3 regions of the Enterococcus sp. LJL90 genome follow, and region 2 is predicted to be linked to each of the others. Evidence: a T-box and tRNA genes for the amino acid it is inferred to sense, from the RefSeq annotation. Region 2 holds a T-box; the other regions hold tRNA genes.
The links. The T-box of region 2 lies ahead of leuS (leucine--tRNA ligase). A T-box ahead of a tRNA ligase gene usually reads a tRNA of that ligase, here a tRNA-Leu.
Positions count from the first base shown of each region.

Region 1: it has a tRNA-Leu gene. The T-box ahead of leuS (leucine--tRNA ligase) is inferred to sense a tRNA for this amino acid. The anticodon was not compared.
Region 3: it has a tRNA-Leu gene. The T-box ahead of leuS (leucine--tRNA ligase) is inferred to sense a tRNA for this amino acid. The anticodon was not compared.

Region 1 is NZ_JBXPBQ010000001.1:894,062-901,652, forward strand. It holds gene AC1Z3S_RS04075 (ABC transporter permease/substrate-binding protein) at 1-614, shown strand, start outside; gene AC1Z3S_RS04080 (ABC transporter ATP-binding protein) at 617-1,603, shown strand; gene AC1Z3S_RS04085 (dihydrolipoyl dehydrogenase family protein) at 1,590-2,900, shown strand; gene AC1Z3S_RS04090 (aldo/keto reductase) at 3,162-4,031, opposite strand; gene AC1Z3S_RS04095 (hypothetical protein) at 4,176-4,427, shown strand; tRNA gene AC1Z3S_RS04100 (tRNA-Leu) at 4,743-4,824, opposite strand; gene AC1Z3S_RS04105 (hypothetical protein) at 5,359-6,585, shown strand; gene AC1Z3S_RS04110 (hypothetical protein) at 6,628-7,591, shown strand, end outside.
Region 2 is NZ_JBXPBQ010000001.1:41,441-49,031, reverse strand. It holds gene AC1Z3S_RS00255 (putative polysaccharide biosynthesis protein) at 1-428, opposite strand, end outside; gene AC1Z3S_RS00250 (hypothetical protein) at 804-1,757, shown strand; gene leuS (leucine--tRNA ligase) at 1,869-4,382, opposite strand; T-box leader at 4,827-5,042, opposite strand; gene AC1Z3S_RS00240 (LysM peptidoglycan-binding domain-containing protein) at 5,097-7,088, opposite strand; gene AC1Z3S_RS00235 (phosphatase PAP2 family protein) at 7,294-7,591, shown strand, end outside.
Region 3 is NZ_JBXPBQ010000002.1:395,154-402,744, forward strand. It holds gene AC1Z3S_RS06760 (heavy metal translocating P-type ATPase) at 1-2,004, opposite strand, end outside; tRNA gene AC1Z3S_RS06765 (tRNA-Leu) at 2,183-2,265, shown strand; gene AC1Z3S_RS06770 (hypothetical protein) at 2,325-2,525, shown strand; gene AC1Z3S_RS06775 (CTH1 family zinc finger protein) at 2,718-3,572, opposite strand; gene AC1Z3S_RS06780 (FMN-binding protein) at 3,939-4,472, opposite strand; gene AC1Z3S_RS06785 (DUF1803 domain-containing protein) at 4,727-5,578, opposite strand; gene AC1Z3S_RS06790 (manganese-dependent inorganic pyrophosphatase) at 5,754-6,680, opposite strand; gene pflA (pyruvate formate-lyase-activating protein) at 6,846-7,591, opposite strand, start outside.

The DNA.
Region 1 (7,591 bases), 850 kb from region 2:
ATGACCAAGGGGTGAAATTCTCTGCTGAGGATACTTATACCGAGGCCAAGAAATTATTGGATGAACAATTCCAAATGAGTTTCTTAGAACCGATGGCTTACCAAAATACCTATGCCTTAGCGGTCAAAAAAGACTTTGCTGAAGCCAATGATATTACGACAATTTCTGATTTGATGAAGGTCCAAGATCAAATCAAAGCCGGTTTCACTTTAGAGTTTATCGACCGGGAAGACGGCTATAAAGGCATTCAAGAATTGTACGGCTTGAACTTCCCAAGTGTGCAAAGTATGGAGCCTGCGTTGCGGTACCAAGCGATTAATAATGGCGATATTAATTTGTTGGATGCTTATTCGACAGATAGTGAAATTGCGCAATATGATTTAGTAGTCTTACAAGATGACCGGGCCTTATTCCCGCCATATCAAGGGGCACCGTTGATGAAGACTAGCTTTGCCGACGAACATCCGGAAGTGGTGACGGCTTTAAATAAATTGCAAGGGCTGATTACAGAGGAACAGATGAGTAATATGAATTATCAGGTCAATGTAGAAGGTGCCGATCCTGCCGATGTGGCCCACGACTTTTTAGTAGATCAAGGCTTGTTGGAGGAATAAAAATGGAAAAAATAATTGAGTTTAAAGAGGTCAGCAAAGAATTTAATGGTAATCGCGTCATTGAAAATTTAAATCTGACAATTAATAAAGGTGAAATTTTTGTAATGGTAGGTCCTTCCGGGAGCGGAAAGACCACCACGATGAAAATGATTAACGGTTTAACAGTGCCGACTGATGGCAATGTTTACTTTAAAGAACAGCGGATTAAAGACTACGACATCAAAAAAATGCGCTGGCAAATGGGCTATGTGCTGCAACAAATTGCGCTTTTTCCAACAATGACTGTCCGCCAAAATATTGAAGTTATCCCGGAAATGTTAGGCTGGGAAAAGGAAAAACGGCATGCCCGAGTCGATCAATTATTGGCTCAGGTGGATTTAGACCCAGAAGAATATCGCCACCGCCTGCCGAGTGAATTATCCGGCGGGGAACAACAGCGGATTGGTATTTTGCGGGCGCTGGCTGCCAGCCCAGAAGTTATCTTGATGGATGAACCCTTTAGCGCCTTAGATCCAATTTCTCGGACAGCCTTACAGGAGCTTGTTTTGAAAATTCATCAAGATTTAAAAACGACGATTGTCTTTGTTACCCATAACATGAAAGAAGCGTTAAAATTGGGTGACCGAATTGCCGTGATGCGGGATGGTAAAGTGCTGCAATGCGATACTCCGGAACAAATTTTGGCTCATCCGGAGTCTGATTTTATCGAAGCCTTTTTTGAAGAAGAGGGTGAGATTCAAGCTGATTTTATCTCCATTGGATTGTTGGTAGAGGATGGCTTTTACGAAGAGGCGACGGCTGCTGATACATTGCCATTGCCGAAAATCTCTTTGAGTGAGACGTTAGATCAGGCCTATGTTTTATTAGCCGATGCAGAAAAATTGCAAATTGTTGATCACACGCAGCAAGTGATTGGTCACTTAACTAGTAAAAATGTTTTCCAATACCTCAGTCAAAAAAAAGGAGGAAAAACCCATGTTGAAGTTTGATGCTGTTGTCATCGGTTCCGGCGTCGCTGGTCTCAGCGCTGCTTATAAATTAAAGGATGCCGGCAAAAAAGTCGCCATCATTGAAGAAGACCTTTGGGGAGGCACCTGTCCAAATCGCGGCTGTGATCCCAAAAAAATTCTAATTGCCGGCGTGGAAGCCCGTGATCGGGTAAATCAATTGGTCGGCAAAGGTTTCAATGAACTAGCACCGATGAATTGGGAGGAGATTGAAGCCTTTAAACGCAGCTTCACCGACCCGGTGCCTGAAAGCCGTCAAAAAGGCTTAGCCGACTACGGTGTTACAACTATTTATGGCCAAGCTCGTTTTATAGATGCTAATCACATCACGGTCAATGAAGAAGAGATTGAAGCTGCGCAATTTTTAATTGCGACAGGTCAGCGGGCTAATCTGTTAAATTTGGATGGGCAAGAATATTTAAGCAATAGCACCGACTTTTTGGCTTTATCCCACATGCCAAAAAGAATGGCCGTTATCGGCGGTGGCTATATTGCCTTTGAGTTGGCAACAATTGCCAATGCAGCCGGCTCAGAGGTGACGATTATTTTGCATAATCGCCGCCCATTAAAAGAATTTGATGCAGCATTAGTTGATGAAATGGTTGCTCAATTAAAGGAGCGGGGAATTCGCTTCATATACGATACAGATATCAAAAAAATAGTAAAAACGGCCGAGGGCTATCACCTTTCAGCTGATGATACAAATTTGGAGGCTGATTTTGTCTTGTGTGCTACTGGTCGGATTCCTAATGTCGAAGAGTTAAATCTCGAGGCAGCTCAAGTTGAGTATTCAAAAAAAGGCATCAGCGTCAATGACTATTTGCAGACTTCTGCTGAAAATATTTATGCCTGCGGAGATGTCTTAGCAAAAACACAGCCACGCTTAACACCGGTTTCAACTTTTGAAGGTGAATACGCAGTCTCGGCTATGCTAGGCAACCAAACTCCTATCAGCTACTCGACAATTCCGACAATTGTCTATGGCAGTCCTAAACTAGCAAAAGTTGGCGTTACCAACGAGGGGAACGGCATCAAAATGGTAGAGCAGGATTTGACTGCTTGGTTTACTTATCAACGATTAAATGAACCAACTGCTAAAGCAAAACTTTATTTTGATCAAAATAACCAGTTGGTAGGGGCGACGACTTTAAGTGGTCAAGCCGATGAATTGATAAATTATCTAGCGCTGGTTATCGACCAAAAAATTTCCCATGATACGATGAAGGACTATATTATCGGTTATCCAACCGTTGCCAGTGATTTAGCGTATTTAGTTTAAAAAAGAATTTAAAATAAAAAAATAAATTTGCATCGGCCTCCCTTTACGAGGCGGTGCAAATTTATTTTTTTCCTGTTGTTTTGATACTTGTCAAAAAACTGATTGAGGTTTAAAAAACTATTCTACAATATCTCTCCAAACCTAATTGGAAAGGAGGATAAGCCAATTGTTCTAATCAACTCTGGCAACTTTGCTGTGGGAGTTAGGCAATTGGCTTTTCAAGTTAAAAACTAAAGCCATCTTGAGACTTTGTTGCAGTCCTCAATTATTTTTTGATGCACGTTTAAAGACGGGGATGTCACTGTTGGTGCCGTAATCAAAGTCATTGATGGCTTTTAAAATAGCCATGTCTGCGGCTGAAATCTCAAAAGCAACATCCGCATTGTTTTTCATATGGTCAACACTTTCAGTTTTTGGCAATGGCAGCAGATTCAATTGCAAACAATAGCGAATCGCTAATTGCGGAATAGAGACGCCATATTTTGCGGCCATTTCAGTAATTTGCGGATTGCTCATCATTTCGCCATGGGCAATTGGCGAATAAGCCTCTACTAAGATTTCGTGTTTTTGCGAAAATTCAATAACATCAAAAGGTGTGTGGCCAATATGAGCCAGCACTTGATTGACCATCGGTTTAATTTTGGCATGGTCTAAAAGATTTTGCAGGTCGGCTTCTTCAAAGTTTGAAACGCCAATCGCTTTGATTTTTCCTGCTTCATAGGCTTCTTCTAAAGCCTTCCAAGCTGCTAGATTGCCTTCAAAGAAGCGCTCTTCGTCATTTTGGAATTCCGCCCAAGGCTTAGGACTGTGGATAATCATTAAATCAATGTAACCGAGGTCTAATTTTTTTAACGACTCATCAATTGCAGCCACTGCCTGATCATAATCTTTAATTTCAGCCGCGAGTTTAGTTGTCACAAAAAGGTCTTCTCTTGCTACGCCTGAATCTCTAACGCCTGCTCCAACTCCGACTTCATTTGCATAGGCTTGAGCGGTATCAATATGGCGATAACCGACTGCAATCGCGTTTTTGACATCGTCAGCGACCTTTTCATCGGCAATCATCCAAGTTCCAAAACCGATTTTAGGAATGGATAGGCCGTTTGCTAAGGTATAAGTTTCATTTAACATCTGTATTCCTTCTTTCTAAGTTTGTAAACCCATCATACAACTTAAAGCTGACTTTATTTAAGGCAAGTAGAAAGTTTGAAATTTTTTTTCAATAGACATGATATAATTAAAGGGAGCTAGAAATATTAAAAGGATGTGGTGAAAATGCAGTATATTTTATATTTGGGACAGCTTGGATTACCGTCAGCTCGTGTGTTGCTTCTTTTGGCGGGGGTTCTTTTGCTACTATTAGCTGGAGTGGTTTATTTCACAAAAACGGAATTTTTTGTTCGCATAATTAATGTACCAATCGGCGCTGGTCAAAAGGATACTAAATTAGTTAAACGTCGACAGCTCGCAGCCATCACTTGTCTGGTGCTTGGACTAGTCTTTTTTGTGGCAGGAATTATCAGCTAATAAACGGAAATTTTTTATCTGTTTTATCTGTATGGTAGCTCTCTGTGGAAGCAAAAAAGTGCAGGTCAAGTTTTTTTGAGATTATAATTCACAGAACCAGTTTGAATAGTCTCTGGGTCTTGTAAGATTTGAAGAAAAAGTGCGAGTGTTTCGACAATTTGAAGCTGTGAAACGCAAATTGAAATTGTTTAGCGATTCTTAGTGTGAATAGTGTTTCGACATATTAATTTTATACTACCGAAAGTTGTACGTGTAGTGTTTTTAAACAAAAAAATGAGGGTGCCTGAAATTTCAGGCACCCTCAATCGATTTTTATGCGGAAGATGGGAGTTGAACCCACACGAGCTAAGCTCACACGCGCCTGAAGCGTGCGCGTCTGCCATTCCGCCACTTCCGCATTTGACTAGCAATAGAATAGTCCAAAATATCGAATAAAGCAACTAAAAATTTTTTACCTTGTCAATAAATGAGTGGGATTAAAAAAACGATTAAAAACTTTTTTTATTATTTTTTTCATTAATATCCAATATTGTCCGGCAACTAAGTTATAATTAGTAGGGACTGTCGTCAAAAGGATTGCTGTTGTTTTTGGCTATCAAGAAGCTCAGCTGTCAGCATAGTATCATCATTGTGGATTAAAGTTGGTAAATGCTGCAAAAACTCAGTGTTTATCAGAGAAAATCCCTGTTTTATGTAACTAATAATTTTCCTGTGATTAAGTGAAGAAGCTATTATTCTGCTTTTTTTATAAGTCATTTTCTTATATCCGAAAAATTCATAATTAAATTGACCAGAAAGCCGATTAATACTATAATTTAATATATATAGCAATTTTTCAGATAATTGCTTACATCAGCATTTTCTTAAGGGAAATTATGGAAAGAACTTATTGTATATATGAATAGAAAATTAAAAATCTTGGAGGATCACTATGTTTGGTAAAGGGAAAAACAAAAAAAATAAAAAACGTCGTTACGATGAAGAGTTTGAAGATGAATATGACGAATATGATGAAGAAGATTGGGACGACGAAGACGAGGAAGACTGGGACGACGAAGATGATGAGGATTATGATGACGACGATGAGGACTGGGACGATGAAGATGATGATGACGACTGGGACGACGATGAAGATGACGAACCAGTAAAGAAAAAACGCGGCTTCTTTGGTTTTGGTCGTAAGAAAAAAGATGACGACGACTGGGACGATGACGACGAGGATGATGAGGACTGGGACGACGAAGATGATGACGATTGGGATGAAGACGAAGACGACGATGACTGGGATGATGAGGATGAAGAGGAAGAGTATGAAGAACCTGTTCGTAAGAAAAAACCAGCAGCTAAAGCTAGTCCTAAATCCAGTCCTAAGAAAAAACAGTCTGGCTATGAAACCCCTGATCAAGCTTATTATTCTGAAACAGCAGAACCGCAATCTACAGCAGAAATTGATCGCTTAGAGGAAACCGTGGCTCGTTTGAAGGAACAATTAGAATTAAAACAAGAAGAAGTGACTAGAATTGCAACGAGCTTTGCGGAGAAGGCCCCGGTTGTTGCACCAGAACCAGCACCAGCTGCGGTCACTCAAGAATTTGAAGCGATTGTTTCCAAGCTGCAGGAACAGCTGTCCCAAAGAGATCAAGAATACGCGCGAATGGCCGAAACAATCAGCCAGCAGGAAAAACAATTGCAAGCTGAGATTACGAATAAAAACGATGAGCTAGCTAAATCAGTAGAAATACTCCAGCAACAGTTGGCTGAAAAAGAAGCTCAAGCATTGCAAGAGCCAGTTTCAACTCCAGTGGAGGCGGAACCTGTGATAGAGCCGACAGTTGAAGCGGCAGCTGTCGTTGAAGAAATGGATGCGGCATTTGCTGCAGTTGAAGAACCGGTTATTACATCAACAGAGCCTGTAGTTGCTGTGGAACAACCAACACCGGTTGCTCCGAAATTATCTGAAGCAGAAGAAAATATGATTTTTGACGCCAGAGCAGAGAGTGAGCGGATTATTGCCGATGCCCAGCTGGAAGCTCAGCAGATGATTGCTGAAGCCCAAGCGCGGGTGCAGGAATATGAAGATGAAATCAACAAGTTCAAAGAAACTTTAGCTAAAATCAAAGGCGAAACAATGGAAGTATTTGATCAGTATTTAGATTAAACTTCTCACAATCAAATCAAACCATTGGAAAGGAAGGATAGCTTGAAAAATCAAACGATTCAAACCGCTATCTATCCAACGCCAGCACCGGCGGTTGGAGTAACGATAATTGAAAAAGATAAGTTTCAGAGTTTAACGGCAGCTTGTCGTCAGATGATTGAAAACAAACAGCTGACAGGAGCGCCTTCAGATGAAGCGATTCGCGACTATTTTCAAAATATTTTTCAACTTACAGATCCAACCTACCATGTGGAAATTATTGCCGATCAGCCGCTGTCAATGACCCAAGAGCTTTGGCAGCAGCTGGAGGCAGCTTTTCCGCAATTCGCCTGGATTTTTTTGAAGGAGACGGAAAGCCGTCAGCAATATCTCTATTATGCATCTTTTGTTCCGTTGGCTAGTACGGAGAAACTATTTCCTTTTGAGATTAATTTTCAAGAAAGTGTGCTTCAACAGTTTGCGTCAGTTTCCGGCAAGGCGATGGCTTTGGTGGAGGAAAAAATTTCCGAGATGATTCGTGAGATTCAACAGGCGGTTCAAAATAGCGGTGATATGGCTTCCAGCGAGGAAATGATTTCCTTGGAGGAGCTACAAGCAGAACTTGACCAACTTGAAGAACCCGAAGACCTTGAAGAAGAACTAGCTGAAGTAGAAGTCGATGAGGCCTTTGAAGAAGCAGTCGACGAAGTGTTAGCTGACGACGAAGAGTTTGAGGAAGAAGCTGAGGCAGAGGTCCTGACCGAGACGCTTTCGCTTACTGAGGATGAAGTTTTTCCAGAACTAGCCTTAAAAGTCGAGGATTTGCAAAATCGGCTGAAACACGAAAAACTTAACCGTCAAAAGGTGAAGAATACTAATAAAAAATTGGAGCTGATGATTGAGCGCTTAGAACAATCATTGATAGCTAATAGCATTAGCTATTTTGGTGAAGCCGACGAAGCAGATGAAGATTGGGATAAGATTCTTAAAATTGATTTACGGGAATACACCTATCTGATTCAGAAAA
Region 2 (7,591 bases):
ATCACGGCTGCACTTAAGGAATGCAGCGCCGGAATTAATTCCTCACCGCCACCAGATAAATCGGCTAGCAAAGGAGAAGCCAGATACATCAAACCACCAGCAACAACTCCGAAAATCGCCATCACCTTCAAGGCTTTATAAAAAAGCCGGCGACTGACTCCGTATTCATTTAGTGAATTATAATGGGCGGTCTGCTTGGCAATCGCCGAAGGAATCCCCGCTGAAGAAATCATTAAAAATAAAGCGTAAAAATTATAACCCATATTGAAAAGGCCATTGGCAGCATTGCCATTTTCCCCCATCATGGCAATCCAAGGGATAATATAAATGGCGCCTAGCAACCGCGAAGTAATATTACTGATGGTCATCCAGGCAGAGCCGCGGGCCATCTTCTCCTGGTTAGTTAGGGGTCGGTTTGAAGTTTCCATAGATTCAGGTACCAACTTTCTTGATTAACTGCAGCATTCGTGTAAAAACTCACACGCTTATCAAGTCTTTACTATACTAAAAATAAAGGAAAAATAAAAGACTTCCTCAACTTTGTTAAAAGTCTTTTATAAAAGCTAGCCTAACCGTTTTATAAAGTAGATTCTCTCCATGAAAACGATAACCAGGCTGTTTCATTCTAGCAAAATAAGATTTTAATCCGGATTTCAACTTTATATCAAGCTTATTTTCAGATGTGATTTTCACAATTAGTAAAAAAATAATTCAAATTCACAAAAAAATTATTACAATTATCTTGCATAAGGATTTTACTTCCGCTAACATTTTAGGCAAAGAATGAAAAAGGGGCGTTTAAAATGAAAAAAAGAGTCATGGTATCAGCAATCGGTTTGTTAGCGGTGGGGGTTTTGACTGCTTGCGAGACGACATCAACGGCCGAAACAACTTCAAAAATCAGTGAGGAGCCATCGACTGTTTTGATTCCCTCAACTGACGAGGGAGGCTTAAACAGTTTTGACAGCACTGGACGGCTGCAATTGGAGTCCTATCAGAAAGCACAAAGGACTAGTGAGTCCGGCGAGCCGGCTCATTTTGGCGAAGTCATTCGTATTGATTTAAAAGATTCGCAAGCAAAAGGCGCAATTGCTTTTCGGGAGGATTATTTAGGAGACGACCTGTCACCGCGGACAACTTTTTGGATGGTCAGTCACGGGGAGGCTAATGACAGCACTGAGGAAAATCCTTCTTGGCACAACCATACTTCCTTTGAAATTCCTGATGAAACTGGTCAGCTGCAAACTGTTTTAGAAATGCCTTACGGAACCTTTAATGAACCGAATGCTTATGGTGTTCCGCTAGACGAAATGTATGTCCGCACAACTGAAAAATTTGTCGCCTCCAACAAAGGCATTTATGTCGAAGGCGAAACCGGCAGCGACCAGACCGTCAAATTCAGCTCCGGAACCCATTCAACAAATGCTGACCGCAGATTTGCGGTGGGCATTGACGGCAGTGAGGAGACCGGTAATGATGCTGGCTCAAATTTCCGGGTAATTAATTATACAGATGCTGGGGAATATAAAAGTACGCCACTATTTGCAGAGCGTTCGACTAGCAATGTCGGCATCAACACTTCTTCCCCGACGAGCCCACTGCACGTCGAAGGCGATACTATTCGTTTGGCCGAAAAAAGAACCATCGCTTCCTCAACTGAAGTTGGTCAACAGGGGGAATTTTGTTGGGATGACAATTATTGGTATGTCTGTATCGCTGAAAATACTTGGAAAAAATTCCCATTAGAAAGCTGGTAAACTTTTTAAAAATAAATAAAAATACCCATGCTATCCACAATCTGAACTGCTGCATTTAAAACACAGCGGCTTTCAGATTCGTTTCGATAGCTGGGTATTTTTAGTTTTACACTAGTTGGCTACAATATTAACTAATTTATTTGGCACAACAATAATTTTGCGCACTGTTTTACCTTCAATATATTCTTGAATCACAGCATCTGCCAAAGCAATTTCTTCGAGGGCCGCCTGCTCCATGTCTCGGGAAACTTCGGCTTTTGAACGAACTTTACCGTTGACTTGGAAGACAACTTCAACTTGATTTTCAACCAGTTCAGCGGGATTGTAAATTGGCCACGGCACATAAGAAATGCCTTCTGTATTGCCTAAGATGGCCCACAATTCTTCACTGATGTGGGGAGCAATCGGCGCTAATAATTGGACGAAGCCTTCGACATATTCAAAAGGCAGGACATCCGTTTTATAGGCTTCATTTACAAAAACCATCAATTGTGAAATCGCAGTGTTAAAATGCAGATTTTCAAAATCTTCAGTAACTTTTTTCACCGTTTGATGATAGACCTTTGTTAATTTTCCATCATTAAAGGTGGTGATGCGGTCCCGCATTTTATTGTTTTCGTCCACCAATAAACGCCAAACCCGGTCCAAGAATTTGCGGCTGCCCTCTAAACCATTTTCACTCCAAGCAATTGAAGCATCCAATGGTCCCATGAACATTTCGTACATCCGCAAAGTATCGGCACCGTATGTTTCAATGACATCATCAGGATTGACAACATTCTTCAATGATTTACTCATTTTGGCGGGCGCTTCCTCCAATGCTTCACCGGTTTCAATATTAACCCAGTCATTGCCACGTTTCTCTACCATATTGGTTGGCACTAACGCTCCACGGCTATCGCGGAAACTTTGACCGAGAATCATTCCTTGATTGTATAATTTTTGGAAGGGCTCATTGGTTGGCACCACACCGATATCATACAAGAATTTATGCCAGAAGCGTACATAAAGCAAATGCAAGACAGCATGTTCAGCCCCACCGATATAAATATCAACTGGCAGCCAGCGTTCTAATTTATCATAGTCAGCCAAAACATATTTATTATGGGGATCGATAAAGCGCAGGTAATACCACGAGCTACCGGCCCATTGCGGCATCGTGTTAGTCTCCCGACGACCTTTTTTACCAGTTTCTGGATCAACCACATTAATCCATTCGCTAATATTGGCTAACGGCGACTCACCTGTACCGCTTGGTTGAATATTATCAGTCTTTGGTAATTTCAACGGCAATTCTTCTTCCGGTAAAGCGGTGGTCGTGCCGTCTTCCCAATGAATAATTGGAATTGGTTCACCCCAATAGCGTTGGCGGGAGAACAACCAGTCCCGCAGACGGTAACTGATTTCTTTTTTGCCGACATTTTTTTCTTCCAGCCATTGATTAATTGTTTCGATGGCATCTTCTTTATTTAAGCCATCTAGAAAATCAGAATTAATATGTGGGCCATCGCCGACAAAAGCTTCCTTCGTTACATCGCCGCCTTCAAGCACTGGCACAATATCCAAACCAAATTCTTTGGCGAATTCATAATCTCGTTCGTCATGGGCAGGTACCGCCATGATGGCCCCTGTTCCATAAGAAGCCAACACATAATCCGCAATCCAAATTGGAATTTCTTTGCCATTAACTGGATTGATAGCATAAGCTCCCGTGAAGACTCCAGTTTTTTCTTTAGCCAAATCAGTACGATTTAAATCTGATTTTTTTGAAGCTTCATCGATATAGGCATCGACAGCCGCTTTTTGTTCTGGTGTGGTAATTTCTTGTACCAAGCTCAGCTCAGGTGCTAACACAGCATAAGTGGCACCAAATAAAGTATCCGGCCTTGTAGTAAATACTGTAAAGTCATGCTCGCTGTTAGCAACTTTAAAAGCCACATTGGCACCGACTGAACGGCCAATCCAATTGCGCTGCATTTCTTTAATACTTTCTGGCCAGTCAACTGTTTCTAAATCATCTAGTAAACGGTCCGCATAAGCCGTAATTTTCAGCATCCATTGGCGCATTGGTTTGCGGATAACATCGTAGCCGCCCCGCTCACTTTTGCCATCAATCACTTCTTCATTGGCAATCACGGTACCTAATTCCGGCACCCAATTCACTGCAACTTCAGCTTCATAGGCCAAGCCTTTTTCATACATTTTGGTAAAAATCCATTGGGTCCATTTATAATATTCTGGATCAGTGGTGTTAATTTCCCGATTCCAATCATAGCTAAAGCCTAAGGAATTAATTTGACGACGGAAAGTTTCAATATTTTTTTTCGTAAACTCAGCGGGATCATTACCTGTATCTAGTGCATATTGCTCCGCCGGCAGACCAAAAGCATCCCACCCCATTGGATGTAAAACACTGTACCCTTGAGCCCGTTTCATCCGTGACAAAATATCTGTCGCTGTGTAGCCCTCTGGATGCCCAACGTGTAACCCTTGCCCAGATGGATAAGGAAACATATCCAATGCATAAAACTTCGGCATATCGCTCTCGTCGTGGGTGTTAAAAACATTGTGCTTCGCCCAATATTTTTGCCATTTCTTTTCAATCTGCTTGTGATCGTAACTCATGAAACTTCCTCCTAATTCGTTTTAATGTAATAAATTTCTTTACAGAAATTTAGTCTTATTTTCATACGTATATCATTCTGCTATACTGCTAGCAGTTAAATTCTGCAAAAAGCAGAACTGACATCCTATTTCGTTTTAATGTAATAAATTTCTCAAGAGAAATTTAGTTTGATTTGCGAGTTCGACTTCACCAAATAAATCCGATTAGTCGAATCGTATGCGTGCTGACAATCTGAGATTTCAAACAAAGTCCACCAAGGAAATCTTTCCTTAATTTTGTCAGTAGCCTCATACGTATATCATTCTGCTATACTGCTAGCAGTTAAATTCTGCAAAAAGCAGAACTGACATCCTAATTCGTTTTGATGTAATAAATTTCTTGGTCTTAGACACAATTCCCAGCGCAAAATAAAAAAATCCTATAAAAAGAGCCACTGACTCTTTTTATAGGACGTAATAGTTTACGTGGTACCACCTAATTTTGATTGAGATTGCTCTCAATTCTCGATGGCATAACGGACCAGACCGTTTTTTCTTACTGAAGAGCTTCGGAAAAAATGCTAAAAGGTGAGTTCAAAAATTCCGTCTGTGCATTTTCACCAGCCATGCACTCTCTAAAAAGTCCGAGATTTTTTACTAATCCTTCATAGATGCGTATCAATTAATTGATAGTATCTTATCAAATAAATTTCTACTTGGCAATTGAAAAATAGTTTAAGCAATTTTCAAAACTTGTCCCACTGTAATGTTCTCGTTGGACAAATTATTCAGCTCTTGTAATTCTGCAACCGATAAATTATTGTTTTTGGCGATGGAATACATCGTGTCGCCGGCTTTGACTGTATAAGTTTCAGCCACAATTAAAGTTTGACCAACAGTGATTGCTTCACTGCTCAAGTCATTCAACTCCATCAGTTTAGCGACGGTTGTTTTATTGTTCAATGCAATCCGGTATAGATTGTCACCAGCTTTAACTGTGTAAGTTGTATCTGTCTTAGTATCATCAGTGCTTGTACTAGCCGCTGTTGTGCTGGAAGCTGTTGCTGCTGCTTTTGTTGTACTTGCACTAGCTGCTGCTGTGCCGGAAACTTTTAAGACCTGACCAACGTAAATATTGTCGCTAGTCAAGTTGTTCAAGCTCTTCAAATTCGCCACCGTCGTGCCATTGTTTAATGCAATCCGGTATAAATTGTCGCCAGCTTTGACTGTATAAGAACCAGTTGCCGCAGCGCTGCCGGAATTGGCTGTACTGGAGCTGCTATTGCTAGAAGAAGCAGAACTTGAATTTGAAGTGGAGCCTGAGCTGTTTGTTGAACCAGAACCACTAGTTGAAACGACTAAGCTTTGGCCAACGTAAATCATATCGCTGGTTAAATTATTCCAACTCTTTAAATTCGCTACCGTCGTATTATTGCTTAAGGCAATCCGATATAAATTATCACCGGATTTTACTGTGTAGGTCGTGCCGGAAACTGTCGAGCTGCCGCCCGTTGACGGTGTGCTTGAAGATGAATCATTTGTCGAGCCAGTTGAACCACTCGAATTATTTGAACTGCCGGAGCTGGTTGTCGAAACAATCAAACTTTGACCGACATAAATCATGTCGCTCGTTAAATTATTCCAGCTCTTCAGATTTGCTACTGTCGTATTATTATTTAAAGCAATGCGGTATAAAGTATCACCAGATTTTACAGAGTAGCTGGTTCCTGTAACTGTCGAGCCGCCGCTGCTGTTATCCGTTTCAGTGCCGATAGCAGAACTATCGTCTGAGTTGTTCGAGCTTGAAGAACCATTGTTTGAAGATGATTCGTTAGACGAGCCGGTGTTGCCGACAACTAAACTTTGCCCGACGTAAATCATATCGCTGCTTAGATTATTCCAACTCTTTAAGTTGGCTACTGTTGTGCCGTAACTCAAGGCGATGCGGTATAAAGTATCGCCAGATTTTACTATATAAGTCGGGCCAGTAACAGTTGAGCCTGATGAAGAACCCGAACCAGAAGAACTTGAACCGCCGGAGCTAGCGCCGCCTCCTAGTGAGCCGCCAGTGCTGCCACCAGAACCGCCCGTATCATATTGAGTTAGATTGTATAACTCAATCAAACGATTTAATTTGCTGGCATAAGTTGGATCAGTTGCGTAACGTCCAGTCAAATAAGCCGTCGCCTCTTGATAAGAAGAAGTATTGCTCTTCCAAGCTCCCGAATAGAAATAAACGCCGGAAGTAAAAGATGTATTCTTCAAGACATAGGCATTGTCTTGGAATGATTCTGCGTAGGATGGATAACGACGAAATTGTGCGTTAATCGTCACCCAAGTATTATTCAAATATTCTGATGTTGACATGGTCACGCTTTGACCATTATAGGAACCTTTGATCCCAAATAAATTGTAATTCGGTGCGCTCGCTAAAGCACTGTTGCCCCAACTGCTCTCCAAAATTGCTTGCGCCATCATAACAGACGCATATAAATCATTTGCCGCGGCAACTGATTTCGCATGAGGTGCGATTGAGTTGATAAAATTTGTTGTGCTAGAAGTTGCTGTAACCCCAGTAGCTTCTGCTGTTTCCGCTGGCATTACTAGCGGTACCGCAACGGAGCAAGAAATGACAGCCGTTCCTAAAATGGCGGCACTTCTTTTAACTGGGCCGAAGCCTTTTTTCTTCGTTGCTACAGATAATGATTTTCTAGATATGTAAGCCAATGTGTCAAACCCCCTTTTAAGTTATATGAATTAAAGTGCTTATAAATAATAAACAGTCTCCATATTCATTATATAAAATTTAGAAATCTTCTAAAACAGTTAGTCGACGAGTAATACAAGTTTAATCTAGGCGTAACATTTGTCATTTTATTTTGAAATCGTCGAGCTGTGCTATAATGATGCGGTAGAAAAGCGAGGGAAAGAAATGAAAAATAAAATGTATTACCAACTGGCAGGCAGTTTTGCGCTGCTGATTTTCGCCTTTTTAGGCTATGTTGTTCGATTTTACCCCACTTGGCTGACTGGCTTTGACAATGCGGTGACGGCCATCGTTCGCAGTAACTATCCCAATCTGAATTCTTTTTTTCTATGGATAACCCAATTTGGGAACGCCATTACCGTCATCATTTTAGCATTGGCAATTGTTTTTGTCCTTGTTCGTGGAAAAAAATATCTGCAGACGCTTTGGCTGGCCGCCAATCTCATTTTAATTTCCGGCATCG
Region 3 (7,591 bases), on a different contig from region 2:
GGCAGCTCCCATTGAAGCAAAACCAACAGCTCCTAAAGCTAAGACTAACACTTTGATACCAATTGAAAAAATAATATTTTGTTTAACAATCCGCAATGTTTTTTTAGAAATCGCAATCGCTTTTGGTATTAGTGAAGGTGCATCATTCATAATCACGACATCAGCGGCTTCAATCGCCGCATCACTGCCTAAACCACCCATCGCAATGCCTAGATCAGCACGAGCCAACACTGGTGCATCATTCATGCCATCGCCGACAAAGGCAATCTTTTGATTGGTTGCCATCAGTTCTTCTAATTTTTCAACTTTTCCTTCAGGTAACAAATCCCCATAGACTTGATCGATGCCTAATTTTTCAGCAATCGCAGTCCCGACCTTTTGATTATCCCCGGTCAACATGACTGTTTGCTTGATGCCGGCTTGATGTAATTGTTGAATGCTTGTTTGGGCATCCGCTTTTACTTCATCAGCAATAATCAAATAACCTAAATATTCATTATCTTCAGCAAGATAAATAATCGTTCCAACTGTGGCAACTTTTGGAACTGAGATACCTAACTCCACCATCAACCGTAGATTACCGGCAGCGATTCTATTTTGATTGATAGTAGCCAACACACCTGCTCCAGAAATTTCTTGGATATCTTCAGCCGGTAACAACTCACCATCATAAGCCTTTAAAATCGAAAGGGCGATGGGATGATTAGAATTTGCTTCGACACTCGCTGCTAATCTTAGAAAATCTTTTTCAGGTAGACTAGTCGCAACCTCTTGGACTTCAAAAACACCTTTGGTTAACGTGCCCGTTTTATCAAAAACGACTGTTTCGACTTGTGAAAGCAGTTCTAAATAATTACTGCCTTTGACTAAGACGCCGGCTTTACTGGCCCCACCGATTCCACCAAAAAACGTCAACGGTACAGAGACCACTAATGCACAGGGACAAGAAATTACCAAGAAGGTCAATCCACGGTAAATCCATTCAGACCAAGCTTGTTGAAACAATAGCGGCGGCACTACCGCTAACAAAAGCGCTAAGATAACCACAACGGGTGTGTAGATGCGGGAAAACTTCGTAATAAAATTTTCAGCCGGCGCTTTTTTACTGCTGGCATTTTCAACTAAATCTAAAATTCTGCTGACGGTTGAATCCGCTGCATTTTTTTCAACTGTAATCTGAATGACACCCGTTTGATTCACAAAGCCGCTTAGAATTTGATCACCGACTACTAATTTTCGTGGCACGGCTTCTCCCGTCAAAGCCGAGGTATCCACCATTGTTTCACCATTGGAAATGACACCATCCAAAGGAACTCTTTCTCCTGGTTTAACAATAATTTCTGCACCGACTGCAACTTCTTGCGGCGCGACCTGCTGTTCACCAGTCGCCGTCATAAGATTGGCATAATCCGGACGAATTGCCAACAAGCCCTTAATCGATTTGCGGGATTTTCCGACGGCTACACTTTGAAACAACTCGCCAACTTGATAAAAAAGCATTACCGCAACAGCTTCTGGATATTCACCAATTAGCATTGCGCCAATCGTTGCAACCGCCATTAAGAAATGTTCATCAAACACTTGCCCCTTGATAATATTGCGGGCAGCCGTCAACACAACATCGCCACCAATGAATCCATATAAAAGTAAGAAACCAATCAATCTTGGCAGATCATTTAAATTAGCGAGACTTAAAATAATTAATGCAACAAACGAAAGAGCTACCCGCCAGATATCCTTTTTCAAATGACTATCGTCATGTTGATGCCCTTCAGACTGCTGACTTAAATCAATCATCTCTACATCTGGTTCTAGTTCATGAATAATCGTTTGCGCTTGTTTTTCAACCTTGGCAAAATCTTCGGCTGGACAAGTAATTGCCATCTTCGTTTGTACAAAATTAACCGTTGCCGCTTGAACGCCATCAATTTTTTTGACCGCTGTTTCAATTTTTGCAGCGCAATTGCCACAGTCTAAATTTTTCAACTCATATGTTTTTTCCATCTGACTAACCTCCTTAAACCCTTTACATGAATTTATCTTCATGTATATAATAAATGAATCGCTATTCATATGTCAAGCCTTTTTGGGCTTTTTTTCAAAAATAGTTTGACAGATGAGCTGCAAAAATTTACTATATAAAAAGTGATGAATTTATTTTAAATTGATTGCCAGTAAATTCGCAGAAGTGGTGGAACGGCAGACACGCTATCTTGAGGGGGTAGTGAGCACACGCTCGTGCGGGTTCAAATCCCGTCTTCTGCATTTGTAAAGTTGTTGGCAATTGTCAGCAGCTTTTTTCTTTTATTTAGGGGAGCTAGAAAATGAAAGAGCAACCGGAAGAACCTCAAGAAGATAAACAAGATGGCTTTTATAGTTTATTAGGAATGCTAACTGGTTTGCTGATTGCCCTAGCCACCAGTAATTTCCCCTTAGGACTTATGTTGGGTGTGATTATCAGCATTGCAATGGAATGGGTCCACAACCTCTATGCTCTCTACTTAAAAAATAAAGATGACCAGTAGATTTTAAAAAGATTACTGATTTTTTTGGTTCAACAACCAATTATCCTGTTAAGAATTTTTTGAAAATAACCACATAAAAAAACTTTCCCAATGATTGAGAAAGTTTTTTATGTGCTTCAATTTAAATTGTTGCTTAAATTCAATTACTTTTTAAGACGAAATACACTTATTATCAGAGAATTTCTTTATCTATCAATTTTCCGGGAAATAGCTATGATGATCAGCTTCCTTTGTATCGTCTTCAATCAGGCCGCTTAATGAACGTTCCAAGATTGACTTGCTTTTATTTTTTTCACCATTATTGCGCTTTTTGCCAATTTTTTTATATTCGCTGCGGGTCATGGCGGTGGGCTCTTCGCTGTTGCCAAAACGACGTACAGTGGGTTCTTCTTCCGTATCTTTAACTTGATAGGCAGCTGGTTCATTGTCAAAAACTAAAAACGATTGGCTATCTTTTTTCATGGCCTTCAAAAGCTCATCATTCGTAAATTCATTTTCGACTTTATCAGGAATAACCGAAGCTGGTACATAGGTCGGCTCAAAAGTTGGTTCACTCGACTTAAAATTGTAATCCTTGTGCATTTGCACTGAGGCATCATAAGGATCGCTATGGGTTCTGCGAACTACATAGCTAGCCCGACCAGGTCCCCGATTGCCAAATATATTGGTTTTACCAGTCCGCGTTTTTTCTGGATACTGGGGTTTTGAATAGTCCGGCAAGTTTGCCCGATGCTTTTCAATTTCCTTTTGCTGTTCAATGGACAACCCTGCCCGCTCGCTAATCCCTTTAGTATGCCGGCGATAGGTCCGTTCTTCACTGGATTTAACCGGTTCATCAAAACGAACAGTCGACTCGGTGCGCAGTGGCGGAACCACATCAGCCCTAACTTGATTTTCATAGCGGCGATTTTCATGGGGAGGCGCCGTAATCAGTGACTCTCCTCCACCAAAAATATCACGTTTTTCTCGATATATTTTTACCCCAGTCTCATCATCATAGGCGGGGAATCTAGCGTGTCTGCGTTTGACTTCGATTTTTTCTTCCATAGTTATAACCACCATTTTTTCTTATGTCCTTTTAATTTTAACATAACAATTGCGATTATTCTAGCGCTATTCCTTTCAATTAACGGCTTCAAGATTTTTTAAAATGATTTTTATTCGGAAAGAGAAAAATAAAAAAGACTAGTTTGAATTGCCCTTAAAAAGTTAGATTTTCCCTCTAACTTTTAAGAGTCGCTTCATCATTCTAGTCTTTTTTATATCCATTAATTGTCACAATAAAATCTGTTAATTTGTCAGATAGCTACCTTTTCCAGCACTTGTTTTTGCAAGTAGCAACTTAAAATGGAATGTTGTTTTTGAGTCGCTAACACAGTCAAACTATCCAAAAACAGCGGGATAACCCATGTTTTATTCTGCAGCTAACGTTACAACAGCCGTTTCAGTGTCGCCTTTTGCCGCATTTGCTAAAGCGGCGTCTGCTAAAACTTTGAAGTCTCCAGAAGAATGAGTGGCTCCAGTTACTGCATCAACACTTGCTGTCGATTGTGTTTTAACCAATTCGTCTTCTAAAGTTTTCATATATTCTTCAGGGTAAGTCCCATTAGAAGCTTCCATTTTTTCTTTATAAGATTCATCGGCAGTTTTCAAATTACCGCTTTCGTCCTTAGCGTCAAAATCAACCATTGTAATTTTACCATCAGCAATTGTGACTGTTACATATTCTTTGTAGCCATTGCTATATTCACTTGCTTCAGCAGTGTATTCGCCATCCTGCCAAGCTTCGGTAGTTGCATTAGTCGAGCTTTCCGTTGTACTTGCTGCCATTGAAGAAGATTCCGTAGAACTAGAACTGCTAGAAGCTGTTGAATTATCGCTACCACAAGCCCCTAATAGTAATAATGTTGCAAGTGTTGCCATACCTAAACCAAGCTGTTTTTTCATATAAATCAGTTCCCCTCAAATAAATATTGTTATTTTACAAAGACCAGATTAGCACTTTGTGTCAAAATCTTCAAATAAGATTTTTTGTGAAAAAGTAAGTTGGCTACTCGTGAATTCAAATATAAAAGCTATTTATTTATAGCTTATCTCTCAATTTTAACAAGTGAAAAAAATATACTTTTTAAAAAATTCACAAATTAGCCTAGTCGCTATCATTATCTTTTAATAAAACTATTTTGAAGGGTTTTCTTTGATTAACCTTGATAAAATTTTAATGATTTTATTGATAAATTCTCCATAAAAAAATCTAGCAGCAGTAGCTTCTCATAATTTTCTTGGGAAGATGATGAAAAAGTTGAGACTTTGTTCAAATTTTTACGAAGTTGTTCATCTAATTCAGGTAAGTTGATAAGTTTGATGGCGCTGAAATCTGTCGTCACCCATTCGCTTAGACTCACTGCCTGTAAGAAAATACTAGGACGCAGTTTAGCTCCCTTCCCCTTAGCAACTTTTTCAAAGATGTGCTCAACTTGATTGAAGAAATATTCTGGATTCACATCACCAAGGAGCGTTTCAAAGGGTTTTAAAACCTTCGGAACAGTTTGACCACTACCACTGAAACTGAAATAATCCACCAAATCAGGCTCATAATCATTACGCTTAATCAGATGAAAATAAAGCAAGCTACCATCGTTTCCCGCCTGTCTCAATTCAAAAAAATTTTGTTTAGTCTCGCTTAAAAATAAATAATCCTCAGTCAGCTGCTCTTGATAGAAATAATAAAGGAAGGCTGCTTGCTCTTCAATGGATTGTTTTTTTAATTCTTCAACAGCAGATATGAGCTCTGGTGTTGCTTCCAATTTTTCAGTTGTTTTGACAACTGGAACTAATAAGCGATAACGCCGGTCCTTTCTTTCAATCCAACCGGCCTTCACCGATGCCTCTAGCATTTTTTCAAAGCGACCTTCAGAAAACTGCTGCTTTAGCTGTCTTAAAATAATCTCATCTGTACGATTTTCCCAAAGGTAATCAAAGAGTTGTGTTAATAATGGATCCGCTGCTAATTTTTGCAGGTCTTTATTTTGTGTTTGAATCTGAATTTCCATCTCATCACCTCAAAAAAAATGTGCCTAGCTGCTTATCTCAAATATTTCTCCACAAACTTTAAGCTTTAAAACAGCGCATCTGCACAAGTTTTGTAATTACTTGGCAGCAAGCAAAGTCATCAGCCTAAAGGAGAAATATTAAAAGGTCACAGCTATTGGCACAGTCCAAATTTCCTTAATTAAATTGTTCAGTTAATTGCGGCACGATTTGTTTCTTACGGGAAACAACGCCCTTTAAGAAGGCGCGATTGTCGACTAATTTGATGTTAAAGGCTTGTTCGACCTTGTCCAAGTAATCGCCAATCACTAAAATTTCTGAATCACTGTCTAAGATATTGGTGATGATTAAGATAAACAAGTCATAGCTGTTTTTAGCAATTTCAACTGCCATCGCTGCCTCTAGCTCACCTTGACGGTTAATCATCTCTTGTAAGTCGACGGTATTCACTTGGGCAATACGGATAGTCTGGTCTCCCATTGGAAAACTCTTAGCATCCAAATCCAAAAGTGTTTCAGCTGACTTATCCGCTAAATTCGTACCAGCCTTTAACATAGCTAAGCCATATGTGTCTAAATCAACATCGGCAATGTCGGCTAATTCTTTGGCAGCTGTCACATCTTCATCAGTACATGTTGGTGATTTAAACAATAAAGTATCTGAAACAATCGCTGAAAGCATCATGCCAGCTACTTCTTTTGTGACAACAGCATTGTTTTCTTTAAACATTTTATAGACAATTGTACTCGTGCAGCCAACTGGTTCTGCCCGATAATACAAAGGATTAGCTGTTTCAAAATTAGCAATCCGGTGATGGTCAACAACAGAAAGAATTTCAACTTCGGCAATATCGGCAACACTTTGTTGGAATTCGTTATGGTCGACTAACATAACATTTTTAGTTTCATTGGCAACTGTCGCCACAACCCGGGGGGCTGCTACATTAAAATAGTCCAAAGCAAATTGAGTTTCTTCGTTTGGTGTATCTAAAGCGACCGCTTCGGTATCTTTACCTAAAGCATTTTGTAGGCTGCTAAAGGCAATCGCTGCGCCAATCGCATCTGTATCTGGATTTTGGTGACCGAAAACTAAAATTTTTGACATGGAAAACGCTCCTTTGATTTTGATAAATAAACTTAAACTTTTAAAATTAATCCTTCATTATCATAACAAAAAAAAAGACTAGCGACAATCATGGAATGAAGTTAGAAAGCCAGTTTTTACTGTTTTCAAAACTTCACTTGATATCAGAAGCTAGTCTTTACAAGTTTAACGGGATTGATACTTGGTGTAGTCAGTAACGTGTAAGAGTTCGCGGGCGTTCGTTACCCGATCATCCGTCGGCGGTTCAATGCCCTCCAAAGGATATTTCAACTCTAATTCGTCCCATTTATATTTACCCATCGTGTGATAAGGCAACACTTCTACCTTGTCCACATTAGTTAAGGTTTTGATAAAAGCGTCCAGACGAATTAAAAATTCGTCGTAGTCGGTTCTCGTTGGCACTAATACGTGGCGAATCCAAACCGGTTTATCAATTTCTGATAAATATTTCGCCATGTCCAAGATATTGTCGTTGCTTTGGTGAGTCAAACGTTTATGACCTGCATTGTCGATGTGTTTAATATCAAACAATAATAAATCAGTGTAATTCATCAGCTCATTGAATTTGCCGATAAAAGGTTCGTCTCGTGTAAAGGGTTTGCCACAGGTGTCAATCGTTGTATGGATGCCTTCCGCTTTAGCTTTTTTAAATAGGTCGATTAAAAAGTCCAGCTGCAATAAAGGTTCTCCTCCGCTAACAGTGATGCCCCCTTTAGCACCCCAATAGGAACGATATTTTAAGGCCTCTGATAATACTTCATCGGCTGTCACCTCACGACCACCTTCACCAATTTTCCAAGTGTCTGGATTGTGGCAAAATTCGCAGCGCATCTTGCAGCCTTGCGCGAACACAATAAAGCGGACGCCGGGGCCATCGACAGTACCAAAGTTTTCCGTTGAATGAATTCGGC